Regions from separate parts of the Allobosea sp. FG18 genome, predicted to be linked through region 2. Evidence: predicted binding sites of a transcription regulator. Region 2 holds the regulator's gene; the other holds the start of a gene.
The links. The regulator LexA, encoded in region 2, represses DNA repair genes until DNA is damaged. The targets are predictions, from matches to a motif close to TGTTCNNNNTGTGTTCNG.
Positions count from the first base shown of each region.

Region 1: a site for LexA is predicted at 3,425-3,442, ahead of ACODTJ_RS05360 (ATP-dependent helicase). Genes of this name have one in related genera too.

Region 1 is NZ_JBMDKB010000003.1:264,844-272,527, forward strand. It holds gene ACODTJ_RS05350 (SDR family NAD(P)-dependent oxidoreductase) at 1-297, opposite strand, end outside; gene ACODTJ_RS05355 (GNAT family N-acetyltransferase) at 342-764, opposite strand; gene ACODTJ_RS05360 (ATP-dependent helicase) at 1,029-3,410, opposite strand; gene ACODTJ_RS05365 (acyl-CoA dehydrogenase family protein) at 3,638-5,287, shown strand; gene msrB (peptide-methionine (R)-S-oxide reductase MsrB) at 5,403-5,831, opposite strand; gene ACODTJ_RS05375 (BtaA family protein) at 6,071-7,294, shown strand; gene ACODTJ_RS05380 (class I SAM-dependent methyltransferase) at 7,333-7,684, shown strand, end outside.
Region 2 is NZ_JBMDKB010000004.1:49,199-56,882, reverse strand. It holds gene gltX (glutamate--tRNA ligase) at 1-1,311, opposite strand, end outside; gene ACODTJ_RS06090 (ComEC/Rec2 family competence protein) at 1,465-3,756, shown strand; gene lexA (transcriptional repressor LexA) at 3,750-4,463, opposite strand; gene ACODTJ_RS06080 (molybdopterin molybdotransferase MoeA) at 4,721-5,932, opposite strand; gene moaC (cyclic pyranopterin monophosphate synthase MoaC) at 5,932-6,414, opposite strand; gene trpC (indole-3-glycerol phosphate synthase TrpC) at 6,411-7,217, opposite strand; gene trpD (anthranilate phosphoribosyltransferase) at 7,225-7,684, opposite strand, start outside.

The sequences.
Region 1 (7,684 bases), on a different contig from region 2:
GACGGCTTCGACGACATCGCGATTGCTGCCGCGGCTGCCCTCGCTGTCGGCAAGCTTTCGGCCGGCAGCTTCGACGTTGGCGGCATCGGCGAGATCGAGCGCGACGCGGTGTGGCTCGCTACTCGTTCGTTCGCGAATGATCGCTGCGGTATCCGACAACCCGGCCGGATTGCGGCCGCAGAGCACGACGCTGCTTCCGGCCTCGGCCAGCGCAATGGCAAGTGCCGCGCCCAGCCCGCGCCCGGCGCCGGTGATCACGGCCCGCCGACCTGCAAGACCCTTTGCCTGCATCGTCATGTCACCTTTTCGAGCCGACTGCCGGTTGGACGGCGCCTGAGCGCTCAGAGGTCCTTGGTCAGGTAGATCCGGGTCGCGCCCGGCGGCTTTGGAGCGATCTCGCCGAAAACCTGCCAGCCGAGCTTCTTGTAGAACTCGGGCGCCTGGAAGCTGATGGTGAAGAGCACGGCCTTGCTGCAGCCGCGCCGGCGGCCTTCCTCCTCGGCCATGGCAAGGATGTGGCTGCCGATGCCGGTGCCGCGCAGGCTCTTCGGCAGGTAGACGGTGTCGATGAAGAGCAGACCGAGCGAAGTGCGGCCGACAAGCCCGCCGATCGGCTTGCCCGTCTCGGGATCGGTGATGCGGATCTGCAGTTCCTGGCGATCGTGCAGGCCGATCGCCTCGTCGTTGTAGCCTTTCAGACCTTCGCCGAGCAGCTTGCGAAAGGCGTCGTCTTCGGCGTCGGTGAGGGTGATTTCGGGAGGCATTGGGATATCCGGCAAGCTGAGCTTGCTTCCTTCGTTGGTTCGCGAAGTGCGGTCAACGCGCTCCGAGCCCTTCGCAACGCAGTTCCGCTCTCCCAGCTTCATAGCGTCTGCGGTTTCCGTGCCGCATGTCCTTGTGGCGAACGCAACAGCCATTCGCCTTGTGCGGCTTACACAGAAGGCAGCCAGCACGCGCAGTTTTCGGCCGTTTGCGCTTGTGGTGCATGGCGGAAAACTAGCGAGCTGGATAACGGTGCGCCAGCGTCCTTAACCAGCCTTCTGCACGAAACTATCCAGCACCATCTTCCGGCCGGCCTTGTCGAAGTCGACGGTCAGCTTGTTGCCGTCGACGCTGGCGACCGATCCCGGGCCGAACTTGACGTGGAAGACGCGTGCGCCTTCGCCATAGGCGGATTCGCCCGATGATTTCGCCGTCAGCTCGCCCTCGATCAGGAGCGGACCGCGCTGGCGCGACGAGCCGCCGAAATTGCCCTGGCCGAAGCCGCGGCCGCTCTCGGAGAAGCCGCTGCCACCGCCGCTGTTCTTCGCCCGGTTCTCCTGCGCACGCTGCCAGCCCGGCGTGTTGTAGCTCGAGCCGAAGCTCTCCATCCGGTCGAAACGCGAGGCGCCATAGCCGCCCTGCGAATAGCTGGTCGGGGCCTGCTCGACCTCGACATGCTCCTCCGGCAATTCGTCGATGAAGCGGGAGGGCAGGCTGGTCTGCCAGAGGCCGTGGATGCGGCGGTTCGAGGCGAAATAGAGCTTCAGCTTCTTGCGGGCGCGGGTCAGGCCGACATGGGCGAGGCGGCGCTCCTCCTCCAGCCCGGCGCGGCCGCTCTCGTCGAGCGCGCGCTGGTTGGGGAACAGGCCTTCCTCCCAGCCGGGCAGGAAGACCGTGTCGAATTCCAGCCCCTTGGCGGCGTGCAGCGTCATGATCGAGACGCGCGCCTCGGCCTCGCCGTCCCCGACATCCATGACCAGCGAGACGTGTTCGAGGAAGGCCGGCAGGTCCGGGAATTCGTCGAGCGAGCGGACGAGTTCCTTGAGATTTTCGAGGCGCCCGGCGGCGTCGGCCGAACGGTCCTTCTTCCACATCTCGGTGTACCCGGACTCTTCCAGTACCAGCTCGGCGAGCTCGCCCTGCGGCATGTGCTCGGCGCGCTTCGACCAGCGGCCGAAGGCGTCGACCAGCTCGCGCAAGGCCGTGCGGGCCTTGGGCTTCAACTCGTCGCTCTCGACCGCGGCGCGGGCCGACTGCATCAGCGAGAAGCCGGTGGCGCGGGCGTGGTTATGCAGGAGCTGGACCGTCGCGTCGCCCAGCCCACGCTTGGGCACGTTGACGATGCGCTCGAAGGCGAGATCGTCGGTCGGCGACACCACGCAGCGCAGATAGGCGAGCGCGTCGCGGATTTCGGCACGCTCGTAGAAGCGCGGGCCGCCGATGACGCGATAGGGCACGCCGGCCTGGACGAAGCGCTCTTCGATCTCGCGCATCTGGGCAGAGATGCGCACGAGCACCGCGACCTCGGCGAGATTATATTTCTTGGCCTGCATCGCCTCGATCTCGTCGGAGATCAGGCGGGCTTCCTCCTGGCTGTCCCAGGCGCCGGTGATAGTAACCTTCTCGCCGAGCGCATCCTCGGTGCGCAGCGTCTTGCCGAGGCGGCCTTCGTTACGGGCGATCAGCTTGGAGGCCGTGGCGAGGATATGGCCGGTCGAGCGGTAGTTGCGCTCCAGCCGGATCACGGTCGCGCCGGGAAAATCGTGCTCGAAGCGCAGGATGTTGTCGACCTCGGCGCCACGCCAGCCATAGATCGACTGGTCGTCGTCGCCGACGCAGCAGATGTTGCGGCGGCCCTGAGCCAGAAGGCGCAGCCAGAGATACTGCGCCGTGTTGGTATCCTGGTACTCGTCGACGAGGATGTAGCGGAAGCGGTCGTGATAGGTCTGGAGCACGTCCGGATAGTCGCGGAACAGCGTCAGGCAGTGCAGCAGCAGATCGCCGAAATCGACGGCGTTCAGCGCCTTCAAGCGCTCCTGGTAGGCGGCATAGAGCTTGCCGCCCTTGCCATGGGCGAAGACGGCAGCCTCGCCCGCGGGCACGTCCTTGGGGCTAAGGCCGCGGTTCTTCCAGCTATCGATGAACCCCGCCAGCATCCGGCCGGGCCAGCGCTTCTCGTCGATGTTCTCGGCCTGGATCACCTGCTTCATCAGGCGGATCTGGTCGTCGGTGTCGAGGATGGTGAAGTCGCTGCGCAGGTCGAGCAGTTCGGCATGGCGGCGCAGGAGCTTGGCCGAGATCGAGTGGAAGGTGCCGAGCCAGGGCATGCCCTCGGCGACCGGGCCGACGAGGTGGGCGACGCGCTCCTTCATCTCGCGCGCCGCCTTGTTGGTGAAGGTCACGGCGAGAATCTGCGAGGGATAGGCGCGGCTGGTTGAGATCAGGTGGCCGATGCGGGTGGTCAGCACGCGGGTCTTGCCGGTGCCGGCGCCGGCGAGCACCAGAACCGGGCCGTCCGTCGCCTCGACCGCCTGGCGCTGCTCCGGGTTCAGCCCTGCGAGATAGCCGGCCGCCGGCTGCGCGGCAGCGCGCGCGGCGAGGCCGCCGGGGCGGGGCGAAGGAGCGGAAAAGGGGTCTGCGTCGGACAAGGGTGTGCGCTGCTCGTGCGTGATTCGTTCTGGTGGCAATATAGGGTGACAGGAGCCGAATTGCGCCCCCTTCTCGGAAAGCTTGATGGTGTCATCCCGGGCGTAGCGAAGCGTAGACCCGGGATCCATGCCTGAGCCTTTCCGGTTGGGTTCCGGAATGGATACCGGATCGGCGCCGCTTCGCGGCTTGTCCGGGATGACGGCGGAGAAGGATCGGAGGATTGGCAATGGCGGATCATGCAACCCGGCCCGACTGGGAAGTCGCCAATCAGGTGCCGGTGCTGGCGGATTACGATGCCTTCGCTGCCGATCCGGTACTGCCCGGCATCGCCGCGGCGTTCGGTGCCGATTGGGCGCGCGAGCGCTTGCATGAGGCCGGGCGGACGGTCGGCTCGGCGCGGGTGCAGGAGCTGGCTTATCTCGCCAACCGCTACACGCCCGAGCTGAAGGCCTTCGACCGCTTCGGCAACCGCATCGACGAGATCGCCTTCCATCCCGCCTGGCACGAATTGATGGGGCTCGCCATCGGTCAGGAGACGCATGCGCTGGCCTGGAACCGGCCGGAACCCGGCGCGCAGGTCGCGCGGGCCGCCTTGCAGTATCTCTGGTACGGCGCGGAGAGCGGCATCTGCTGCCCGATCAGCATGACCTATGCCGCCGTGCCGGTGCTGAAGCAGGACACGGCGCTGTGGAGGCAGTGGGGCTCGCTCGTCACTTCGAACCGCTACGATCCGCGGCAGGGGCCGGCGCATCTCAAGACCGGCGCGACCGTCGGCACGGCGATGACCGAGACGCAGGGCGGCTCGGATTTGCGCCAGACCCAGACCTATGCCGAGGACAACCGCGACGGCACTTGGTCGCTGAACGGGCAAAAGTGGTTCTTCTCGGTGCCGCATTCCGACCTGTTCCTGACGCTGGCGCGGACGGCCGAGGGCATCTCCTGCTTCGCCGTGCCGGGCTGGCTGCCGGACGGATCGCGCAACGGCGTCGCGATCCAGCGGCTCAAGGACAAGGTCGGAAATCGTTCGAATGCCTCTTCCGAGGTCGAATTCAGGGGCGCCATCGGCCATCTGGTCGGCGAGCCGGGCAGGGGCATCCGCACAGGCCTATCGATGAACCACAACTCGCGGCTCGACATCGCGGCGGCATCCTCCGGGTTGATGCGGATGGCGGTGTCGCTCGCGGCGCATCATGCGCAGCATCGCCGCGCCTTCCAGAAGGCGCTGATCGACCAGCCGATCATGCAGAACGTGCTGGCGGACCTAGCCATCGAGGCGGAAGCGGCCGTCTGGCTCGCCTTTCGGCTGTTCGCGGCGCTCGACCGGCAGGAGGCGTCCGAAAGCGAGCGGCTGCTGGCGCGGGTCGGGGCGCCGATCGCGAAATACTGGATCACGCGGCGCGCGCCGGCCGTCGTCACCGAGGCGCTGGAATGCCATGGCGGCAACGGCTTCATCGAAGAGAATCCGATGGCGCGGCTCTACAGGGAGGCGCCGCTCAACGCGATCTGGGAAGGCTCGGGCAACGTCATCTGCCTGGACGTGCTGCGATCGCTGGCGCGAGAGGAGGGGGCGGTCGATGTGCTGCGGGGCGAACTGATGGCGGCTGCGGGCGCGGACAGGCGTTACGATGCGGCGCTGAAGCGGCTGGAGGCGGAGTTGCCGGAACTGATGCGCAACGAGGGGCAGGCGCGGCGGTTGACGGAGCGGCTGGCGCTGATGTTGCAGGGCTCGCTGCTGTTGCGGTTCGCGCCGGCTTTTGTGGCGGATGCCTTTATCGCCACGCGGCTTGGCGATGGCTGGTCAGGTCAGTTCGGCGATCTGCCGCTAAGCGTCGATGCGGCGGCATTGGCGCGGCGGGCGGTGCCCGCTGTCTCGTAGGGCGCTTTCGTCATGCTCGCCCTTGTGGCGAGCATCCATGTCTTGAACACGGCCTTCGACGGGGGAAGACGTGGATGGTCGGGACAAGCCCGACCATGACGAAAAGGCAGGTCTGCTAGGCTTCCGGCTCGAACGTCATCGCCTCGCCGTTGATGCAGTAGCGCAGGCCGGTGGGCGGCGGGCCGTCCGGGAAGACATGGCCGAGATGGCCGCCGCAATTGGCGCAATGGACCTCGACGCGGTGCATGCCGAAGCTGCGGTCCTCGGTGGTGCCGACAGCGCCCTCAAGCGGCTGGTCGAAGCTCGGCCAGCCGGTGCCGCTCTCGAATTTCTTGCCTGATCTGAACAGCTTCTGGTCGCAGCCGGCGCAGGAGAAGGTGCCGGCGCGCTTCTCGTAATTCAGCGCGCAGGAGCCCGCCCGCTCGGTGCCGTGGCCGCGCAGGATGCGGTACTGCTCGGGCGTCAGACGCGCGCGCCACTCGGCGTCGGTGAGCTGGAAGGGGAAGTTCTCCTCCTGCTTCTTCTCGGCTCCGAACATGCTCATCAGATCCATTACGATCTCCTTCCTGGCGGGAGCGCCTCATCGGCTTTCGAGCCGCCAATATGGGGCTTCGCGCCCAAGATTTCAGCCCTGCTGATCTCCGGTCGTTTCACGATGCCGTGGCAATCGCGGCAGCATCGTCACCGGACCGTCACGCGACTCCTCTAGCAGCCCGGCCACCCGCAAAGGGAGGAAAACCGGTGACGGAACAGGCGACGCAAACGGCACGCGCGGCCCGCCGCATGACGAGTTCGGGCTTGGGACAGGCCGTCCGGCGCAGCAAGACGCTCTCCAAGGCCGGCATGCTGGAATGGCTGTTTGCCCGCGCCTTCTCGGGGCTGGTCTATCCGCAGATCTGGGAAGACCCGGTCGTCGACATGGCGGCGCTTCAGCTCAAGGCCGGCGACCACGTCGTCGCGATCGCGTCCGGTTCCTGCAACATCCTCTCGTATCTGACGGCGGCGCCGATCCGGGTCAGCGCGGTCGATCTCAATGCCACCCATATCGCGCTTGGGCGGCTCAAACTTGCGGCGCTGGCGCGGATGGAGCGGCAGGAGGATTTCCTGCGCTTCTTCGGCCGGGCGAAGGATGGCGCCAATGTCGCGCTCTACGATCGCGAGATCGCCGATCATCTCGACGCTGTCTCGCGCGGCTACTGGGAGGGGCGGGGGCTGAACGGGCGGCGCCGGATCAATCTCTTCGCTCGGGGATTCCACCGCTACGGCCTGCTCGGCCGGTTCATCGGTACAGGTCATGTTCTGGCGCGATTGCTCGGCGGCAATCCCAAGGCGATGCTGGCGGCCCGCGACCTGGCCGAACAGCGGACGCTCTATGACAGGCATCTCGCGCCGGTCTTCGAACGCAAGCTGGTGCGCTGGCTCGTGCGCCAGCCGGCCTCGCTCTACGGGCTCGGCATTCCGCCGGCGCAGTACAAGGCGCTGGCCGCCGATGGCGATGACGGCATCTTGGGTGCGCTGAAGCTCCGGCTGGAGCGTCTCGCCTGCGATTTCGACCTGAAGGACAACTACTTCGCCCAGCAGGCCTTCGGCCGGCGCTATGGCGACGGGCCGGACGCGGCCTTCCCGCCCTATCTCCAGAAGCAGCATTTCGCGGCGGTGAAGGCGCGCTCGCCGAATGTTTCGTACCGCCAGAGCGCGGTCACTGCCTTCCTCGAAGACCAGCCGGCCGAGAGCTGCGATGCCTATGTGCTGCTCGACGCGCAGGACTGGATGAATGATGCCGATCTCACGGCGCTGTGGTCGCAGATCACACGGACGGCGCGGCCCGGTGCGCGGGTGATCTTCCGCACGGCAGCCGACGAGCGCTTGCTGCCGGGACGAGTGCCGGCCGCGATTCTCGACCAGTGGCATTACGAGGAGGAGAAGAGCCGCGAGCTCTGCCGGCAGGATCGCTCGGCGATCTATGGCGGATTCCACCTTTATGTCCTGAAGGGGCAGGCGCGGTGAGCGCGGCCGAGGCGCCGGCCGGATCGGCCGCCGGATTGATGGACCGGATCTACCGGAACCAGCGCCATATCTACGACGCCAGCCGCAAGTTCTATCTGCTCGGCCGGGACCAGCTCATCGACGGTCTGCAGCCGCCGGCCGGCGGGAGCGTACTGGAGATCGGCTGCGGCACCGGGCGCAATCTGATCCGGATCGCGCAGCGCTATCCGGAGTGCGCCTGCCATGGACTCGACGTCTCCAGCGCGATGCTCGCGACGGCGCAGGGCTCGGTGGCGAAGGCGGGTTTGGAGCAACGGATCTGGCTCGCGCAGGCCGATGCGACCAACTTCGATCCCCAAATCCTGTTCGGCCGCGCCGGCTTCGACCGGATCGTGATCTCCTATGCGCTCT
Region 2 (7,684 bases):
CTGTGCCGCCTGGCCGAGCTTGAGCCCGCTCTCCTCGACATAGGCGCGAACCGCCGCTTCCAGCGGGGCCGGCGACCAGTCGTCGACGGCGGCGAGCTTCTCCGCGATCTTCGGCAGGCGCTGGCGCGCGGCCTCGTCGAGCAGGCCCTTGGCCTTGTCGTCGAGCTGCAGCGGGCGCTGGGCATAGAGATAGAAGGCGCTGTCGAGCAGTTCGATCAGCGTCTTGGCGCGCTCCTTGAGGCCCGGCATGGCGGCGAGGAATTTTGCCTCCAGCTCCGGCGAGAGCGTGGCGCCGAGGCCGCGCGCCGGCCCGATCTCCGGCAGGATGACCTTGAGCGCGGCAAGCAGGTCCGCATCATCCGACTGACGCATATAGAGGCCGTTGAGGTTCTCCAGCTTGGCGTAGTCGAAGCGCGCCGGCGAGCGGCCGATCGAGGACAGCTTGAAGGCGTCGATCATTTCCTGGGTGGAGAACACCTCCTGATCGCCATGGCTCCAGCCCAGCCGCACCAGATAGTTGCGCAGCGCCGCCGGCAGATAGCCCATCGAGCGATAGGCATCGATGCCGAGCGCGCCGTGGCGCTTCGAGAGCTTGGCGCCGTCCGCGCCATGGATCAGCGGGATATGCGACATGCTCGGCACGTCCCAGCCCAGCGCGTCGTAGATCTGGGTCTGGCGGGCGGCATTGGTCAGGTGGTCGTCGCCGCGGATGATATGGGTCACGCCCATGTCATGGTCGTCGACGACGACGGCGAGCATATAGGTCGGCGTGCCGTCCGAGCGCAGCAGCACGAGGTCGTCGAGATTCTCGTTCTGCCAGACGACGCGGCCCTGGACCTCGTCATTGACCACGGTCTCGCCGGTCTGCGGCGCCTTGAGGCGGATGACGGGCTTCGCGCCTTCCGGCGCGGTCGACGGATCGCGGTCGCGCCAGCGCCCGTCATAGCGCAGCGGCTTGCCCTCGGCGCGCGCCTTCTCGCGCATCTCCTCGAGCTCGGCCGGGGTGGCATAGCAATGATAAGCCTTGCCGGCGGCAAGCATCTGCTCGGCGACTTCGCGATGCCGGGCGGCGCGCTGGAACTGGTAGACGGTCTGGCCGTCCCAGTCGAGCCCGAGCCATTCCAGCCCGTCGAGAATCGCGGCGATGGCGGCATCGGTCGAGCGTTCCCGGTCGGTATCCTCGATGCGCAGCAGCATCTTGCCGCCTTGCCGGCGGGCATAGAGCCAGTTGAACAGCGCGGTTCGGGCTCCGCCGATATGCAGGAATCCGGTGGGCGAGGGCGCAAAGCGCGTGACGACGGCGTTGCTCATGGGAGGGAACTCCGGCCGGGCGGCCAGGGCCGTCCGGGGCAAGACAGGGGAAGGGGCCGGATCGTGACATGACAACCGGCGCGCGCCCTGTAACATGGCTTTGCCGGAAACGCTAAGCGGTCAAATCGCAGCGCCGGCGGGGGAGAGCGGGCGATGCAGCCGGCACCGCCGGGGCAGGGGCAGGCACAGGGCCGGCGCGGCGCGCGCGCCGATGCCTTGCCGGCACGGCTCGGTGCCATGGCCCCGCTGGCGGCCAATCTTCGCCCGTTGCTGTGGCAGCTTTGGCTCCATCTCTCGCGGGGTTTCGCGCTGGAGGTCGAGAGGCGCCGGCCCTTCCTATGGCTGCCGATCGCGATGGGCGCCGGCATCCTGCTCTATTTCGCTGCCGATCGTGAGCCGGCATTATGGGCGCCGCTGCTCGGCTTAGGCTTGAGCAGCGCGGCGGCCTTCGCCCTGCGGAGGCGCCCTCTCGCGTCGATGACCTGCCTCGCGGCGGCGGCGGCCTTTCTGGGCTTCGTTGCCGGCGTCTGGCGCACGGACGATATCAAGGCGCCGATGCTGGAGCGGCCGCGCATCGGCGAATTGACCGGCTTCGTCGAGAGCGTCGAGGCGCGCGACAGCGGCGCGCGGCTCGTCATACTGGTGACCGATCTCGCCAATGTGCCGGTGGACCAGCGGCCGAAGCGGGTCCGCGTCAATATCCGGCAGGGCTCCGTCGCACCGGGGGACCACATCGTCGCAACCGCGCGCCTGCTGCCACCTCCGGGACCGGCGCGAGCCGGCGGCTACGATTTCGGCCGCGACGCCTTCTTTCGCGGGATCGGCGCCGTCGGCAGCATCTCCGGCAAGATCGCGCTGGCAGCACCGCCATATCCGCTGCCGGCGCGCCTCGCGCTCGACGTGACGATCGACCGCGCCCGCAATGCCCTGACCAAACGCATCGCCGAGGTCGGGGGCGGGCAGGGCGGGGCGGTTGCCGCCGCGCTCGTCACCGGCAAGCGCGGCCTGATCACCGAGGCCACCAATAACGACCTGCGTGCCGCCGGTATCTATCACATCGTCTCGATCTCCGGCCTGCACATGGTGCTCGCCGCCGGCACGATCTTCTGGCTGGTGCGCGCGCTGCTGGCCCTGTCGCAGACGGTGGCGCTGCACTGGCCGGTCAAGAAACTCGCCGCTGTGGCGGCCATGCTGGGCGCGACCGCCTATTGCATCTTCTCGGGCAGCGATGTCGCGACCGAACGCTCGCTGATCATGACGCTGGTCATGCTCGGCGCGATCCTGGTCGATCGCGCGGCGCTCAGCATGCGCAACCTCGCGCTCGCCGCCATGATCGTGCTGCTGCGCGAGCCGGAAGCGCTGCTCGGGCCGAGCTTCCAGATGTCCTTCGGCGCGGTCGCGGCGCTGATCGCCTTCGCCGAGCGCTGGGAGCGGAGAGATCGCAGCGAGCCGCCGTCGGCATTGCCTTGGCCGCTCGGGCCAATCTGGACGGCGGCGCTCGGCATCCTCGTCACCACCATGCTGGCGACCGCCGCGACCGCCCCCTTCGGCGCCTATCACTTCCAGACCTTCAACCCGTTTGGGCTGCTCGGCAACGCCATGGCGCTGCCCTTCGTCTCGCTTTTCGTCATGCCGGCAGCGGTGTTCGGCGTGCTAGCCTATCCGTTCGGGCTGGACTGGCCGGCCTGGGCCTTGATGGGGCTTGCCTCCGATGTCGTGCTTAAGGTCGCGCACTGGGTCGCGACCATCGACCATTCCACCGTGACGGTCGCAGCCTTCGGCCCGGTCGTGCTGGCCTGTTTCGCGATGGCTTTACTCTGGCTGACGCTCTGGACCACGGCCTGGCGCTGGCTGGCGGCCGTGCCGCTCATCCTCGGGGTCGCCATTGCCGGCAAGCCGGAGCGGCCGGAGATCCTGATCGAGCGCGACGGTTCCGGGCTTGCCGTGCGCGGTCCCGATGGACGCCTCGCCATCGCCGGCAAGCCCAGTCGCTTCGTCCTGCAGCAATGGCTCGCTGCTGATGGCGACAGCCGCTCGCCGGATGATCCGACATTGCGCACCGGCGTCACCTGCGACCGGCTGGCTTGCGTCGCGCAGACGACCGACAAGCGCACGATCTCGTACACGCGCGAGCGTCTCGCGATCATCGAGGATTGCCTGCGCGCCGATCTCGTCGTCACCGCCATTCCCTGGAGCGGGGCCTGCAAGGCCAGACTGGTCGAGCGGATGGCGCTATCACGCGACGGCGCGACCTCGCTCTACCGGACGGCGACCGGGTGGAACAGCCGAACCTCGGAGCCGACCGCAGCCGACCGTCCATGGACCCGCCGGCGCGAGCCTCGCCCTGCAGAGGTGGCAACCCGGCCGGTTGGTCAGCCCGCAACGGTGCAGCCTGCATCAGCCTCCGACAGTGAGGTCGACGCCGATGTCGAGCGCCTTCAGTAGCGTCGCATCAGATTGACGAGGCGGCCCTGGATCTTGACCCGGTCGGGGCCGAGCACGCGGGTCTCATAGGCCGGATTCGCCGCTTCGAGCGCGATCGAGGAGCCACGCTTGCGCAGGCGCTTCAGCGTCGCCTCCTCGTCGTCGATCAGCGCGACGACGATATCGCCGGTATTGGCGGTGTCCTGCTTGCGGATGACGACGGTATCGCCGTCGAGAATGCCGGCTTCCACCATCGAGTCGCCACGCACTTCGAGCGCGTAATGCTCGCCGGAGCCGAGCATGTCCGGCGGCAGCGAGACGGTGTGACTGCGGCTCTGGATCGCCGAGATCGGGGTGCCCGCTGCGATGCGGCCCATGACGGGAATGGCGATGGAATGCCGGCTGTCGTCCTCGACCGCTGCTGGCCGGGGCTTGGCGACGCTCGGCTGGGCGCCGAGACCGCCCTGCACGACGGCCGGGCTGAAGCGGGGTCGCGGCTGCGGGGCGCCGAACCCGTCCGGCATCTTGATGACTTCGAGCGCGCGGGCCCGATTTGGCAGGCGGCGGATGAAGCCGCGCTCCTCCAGCGCCATGATGAGACGATGGATGCCGGATTTCGAGCGCAGGTCGAGCGCGTCCTTCATTTCGTCGAAGGAGGGCGGCACGCCACTTTCGCGCAAGCGTTCCTGGATGAAGCGCAGGAGTTCGTGTTGCTTGCGTGTCAGCATGGTCGCCGCCAGCCCCTCAAAGCGCAGATTCGAAACAAAGCACGAACACCATACGCGTTCTGCTTGTGTTCCGCAAGCTGCTATGCCTTCGCGGAAGCGTGAGATAGCCGTATGGAAAACGCGCCGTCATTCCGGACAAGCCGCGTCAGCGGCGCCGATCCGGAATCCATCATGGAGCGCGGCGTTCTACGATGGATTCCGGGTCTGCGCTTCGCTTGCCCGGAATGACGTCGCGGGGGCAATAAAGAGCGCGCGCTCTACCGCAACGGCAGGATACGGCAGGAATCGCCCTTCTTCGCGGCAGCGGCATGGGCAGGCCGAATCGTCAGGGCCTGCGCCCGCGCGAGCGTACCAAGCATCGAGGAATCCTGCCGGTCGAAGGGCGTCGCGACCCAGCCTTCCGGCGTCAGCGTGAGCTCCGAGCGCAGATAGTCCTCGCGCTCGTCATTGCCGGGCATGTCGCGGCCGAGGATGGCGGGAATGCTGCGGTCGCGATCGGCATCGGCAATGCCGAGCAGCGCCTCGATCAAGGGCAGCACGAAGAGATGGCCGCAAACGATCGAGGAGACCGGATTGCCCGGCAGCCCGACCACGACCATCCGGCCGAGCCGCCCGGTCATCATCGGCTTGCCCGGCCGCATCGCGATCTTCCAGAATCCGAGCGTCATGCCGGCCCGCGTCAGCGCTTCCTGCACGAGATCGTGCGCGCCGACCGAGGCGCCGCCGAGCGTGATCAGCACATCGGCATCGGCTGCGCGCGCCCTTGCGATCTTCGCGGCGAGATCGGCATGGTCGTCGCGGGCGATGCCAAGGTCGAGCACGGTGCCGCCGGCCTTCTCGACGAGAGCGGCGAGCGAAAACGAGTTCGAGGCGACGATCTGGTCGCGGCCGACCGGCTCGCCCGGCGCCACCAACTCGTCGCCCGTGGCGAGAATCGCGACGCGCGGCTTCCGCCGGACCGGCAAAGTCGGATGCCCCATCGCGGCGGCGAGGCCGAGTGCCGCACTGTCGAGCACGCGACCGGCCGACAGCAAAACGTCGCCCTCGTGGAAGTCGAGCCCCGCCGCGCGCAGGAATTTGCCCTTGGCAGGCGGCACGCGGACGCGAATGACAGGGCTGTCGACGCCATCGGCATCTTCCTGCATCAGGATCGTGTCGGCGCCGTCAGGCATCGGCGCGCCCGTGAAGATGCGCACGGCTTGTCCCGGGCCGACCGCTCCCTCATAGGCCCGGCCGGCGGCGGATTCGCCGATCACCGAGAGCGAGACGCCTTCCGCCATCTCGTCGCCACGCACGGCATAGCCGTCCATGGCCGAATTGGCGAAGGGCGGCTGGGTCCTGAGCGCCTTGACCTCGCCGGCGAGCACCCGCCAGGCGCATTGCGCCAATGGCAGGGTTTCCGCTCCCGTCGGCTCCGGAATGCTGTCGAGCAGCGCCTTGCGCGCGACGGGGACCGGAGTGAGCGCCATCAGCTAGCATTCGCCTCGTAATCGCCCGACTGGCCGCCAGACTTGTGCAGCAGCCGGATGTTCTCGATCCGCATCGCCCGGTCGACGGCCTTGACCATGTCGTAGACGGTAAGACAGGCGACGGAGACGGCGGTCAGCGCCTCCATCTCGACGCCGGTCTGGCCCTTCATCTTGACCTCGGCGCGCACGCGCACGCCCGGCAGGGCCTCGTCGATCGCGAGGTCGACGGCGATCTTGCTGAGCAGCAGCGGGTGGCAGAGCGGGATCAGTTCATGCGTGCGCTTCGCCGCCATGATGCCGGCGAGGCGTGCGGTGCCGAGCACGTCGCCCTTCTTGGCGTTGCCGTCGCGCACGATCGCGATCGTCTCCGGCGCCATGACGACCTGGCCTTCGGCGATCGCCATGCGGGTCGTCTCGGCCTTGCCGCCGACATCGACCATATGCGCCTGGCCTTGCGCGTCGAGATGGCTGAGCCGGCTCACGCCGCGACGGCCTTGCCGGTCAGCAGCGCCTGCGTTGCGGCGGTGACGTCGGCCTGTCGCATCAGGCTTTCGCCGACGAGGAAGCTGTTGACGCCGATCCGGTTGAGCCGGGCAATGTCGGCATGCGTGAAGATGCCGCTCTCGCTGATGACGATACGGTCGGCCGGCACGCGCGGCGCCAGCCGCTCGGTCACGGCGAGATCGACATTGAAGCTGCGCAGATCGCGGTTGTTGATGCCGAGCATCCGGCTTTCGAGCTTGAGCGCCCGGTCGAGCTCGGCATCGTCATGGACCTCGACGAGGACGTCCATGCCGAGCTCGCGCGCGGTCTCGTTCAGGGCGCTCGCGGTAGCGTCGTCGACACTGGCCATGATGATCAGGATGCAGTCGGCGCCCCAGGCGCGGGCCTCGTAGACCTGATAGGGCTCGTAGAGGAAATCCTTGCGCAAGGCCGGCAGGCCGGCGGCCTCGCGCGCCGCGGTCAGGAATTCCGGCTGGCCCTGGAAGGATGGCGCGTCGGTCAGGACGGAGAGGCAGGCCGCGCCGCCGGCCGCATAGGCGCGGGCGAGCGAAGGCGGGTCGAAATCGGCCCGGATCAGGCCCTTGGACGGGCTCGCCTTCTTGATTTCGGCGATCAGCGCGGGCGTCCCCAGTGCGAGCTTGCCTGCCAGCGCATCGGCGAAGCCGCGCGGCTTGGAGGCGGCGCGCGCCCGGCGTTCGATTTCGGCCTGCGGGACGGCGGCTTTCGCAGCCGCGATCTCCTGGCGCTTATAGGCTTCGATCTTCGCGAGGATATCGGTCATGCCGGCCTCACGCGTTCGAGGCTTTGACGAGCGCGGCGAGCGTCGCCTTGGCCTTGCCGGAATCGAGCGCGGCCGTCGCCTGGGCGAAGCCGTCCTTCAGGTCCGTCGCCTTGCCGGCGACGAGCAGCGCCGCTGCCGCATTGAAAGCGGCGATATCGCGGAAGCCGGTCTTGTCGCCTGCGAGCACGGCGTTGAGCGCCGCCGCATTCTCCTCCGGCGTGCCGCCGCGCAGAACTTCGGGCTTGGCGGGCTCAAGGCCGACATCGGCCGGGCTGATCGAAAAACTCTCGATCTTGCCGTTCTCCAGCGAGACGACACGGGTCGGCCCCGTCGTGGTGATCTCGTCGAGCCCGTCCGAGCCGTGCACGGCCCAGACGCGGGTCGACCCCAGGGAAGCGAGCACCTTGACCATTGGCTCCAGCCAGGTCTCGGAGAAGGCGCCGATGAGCTGGCGCTTGACGCCGGCC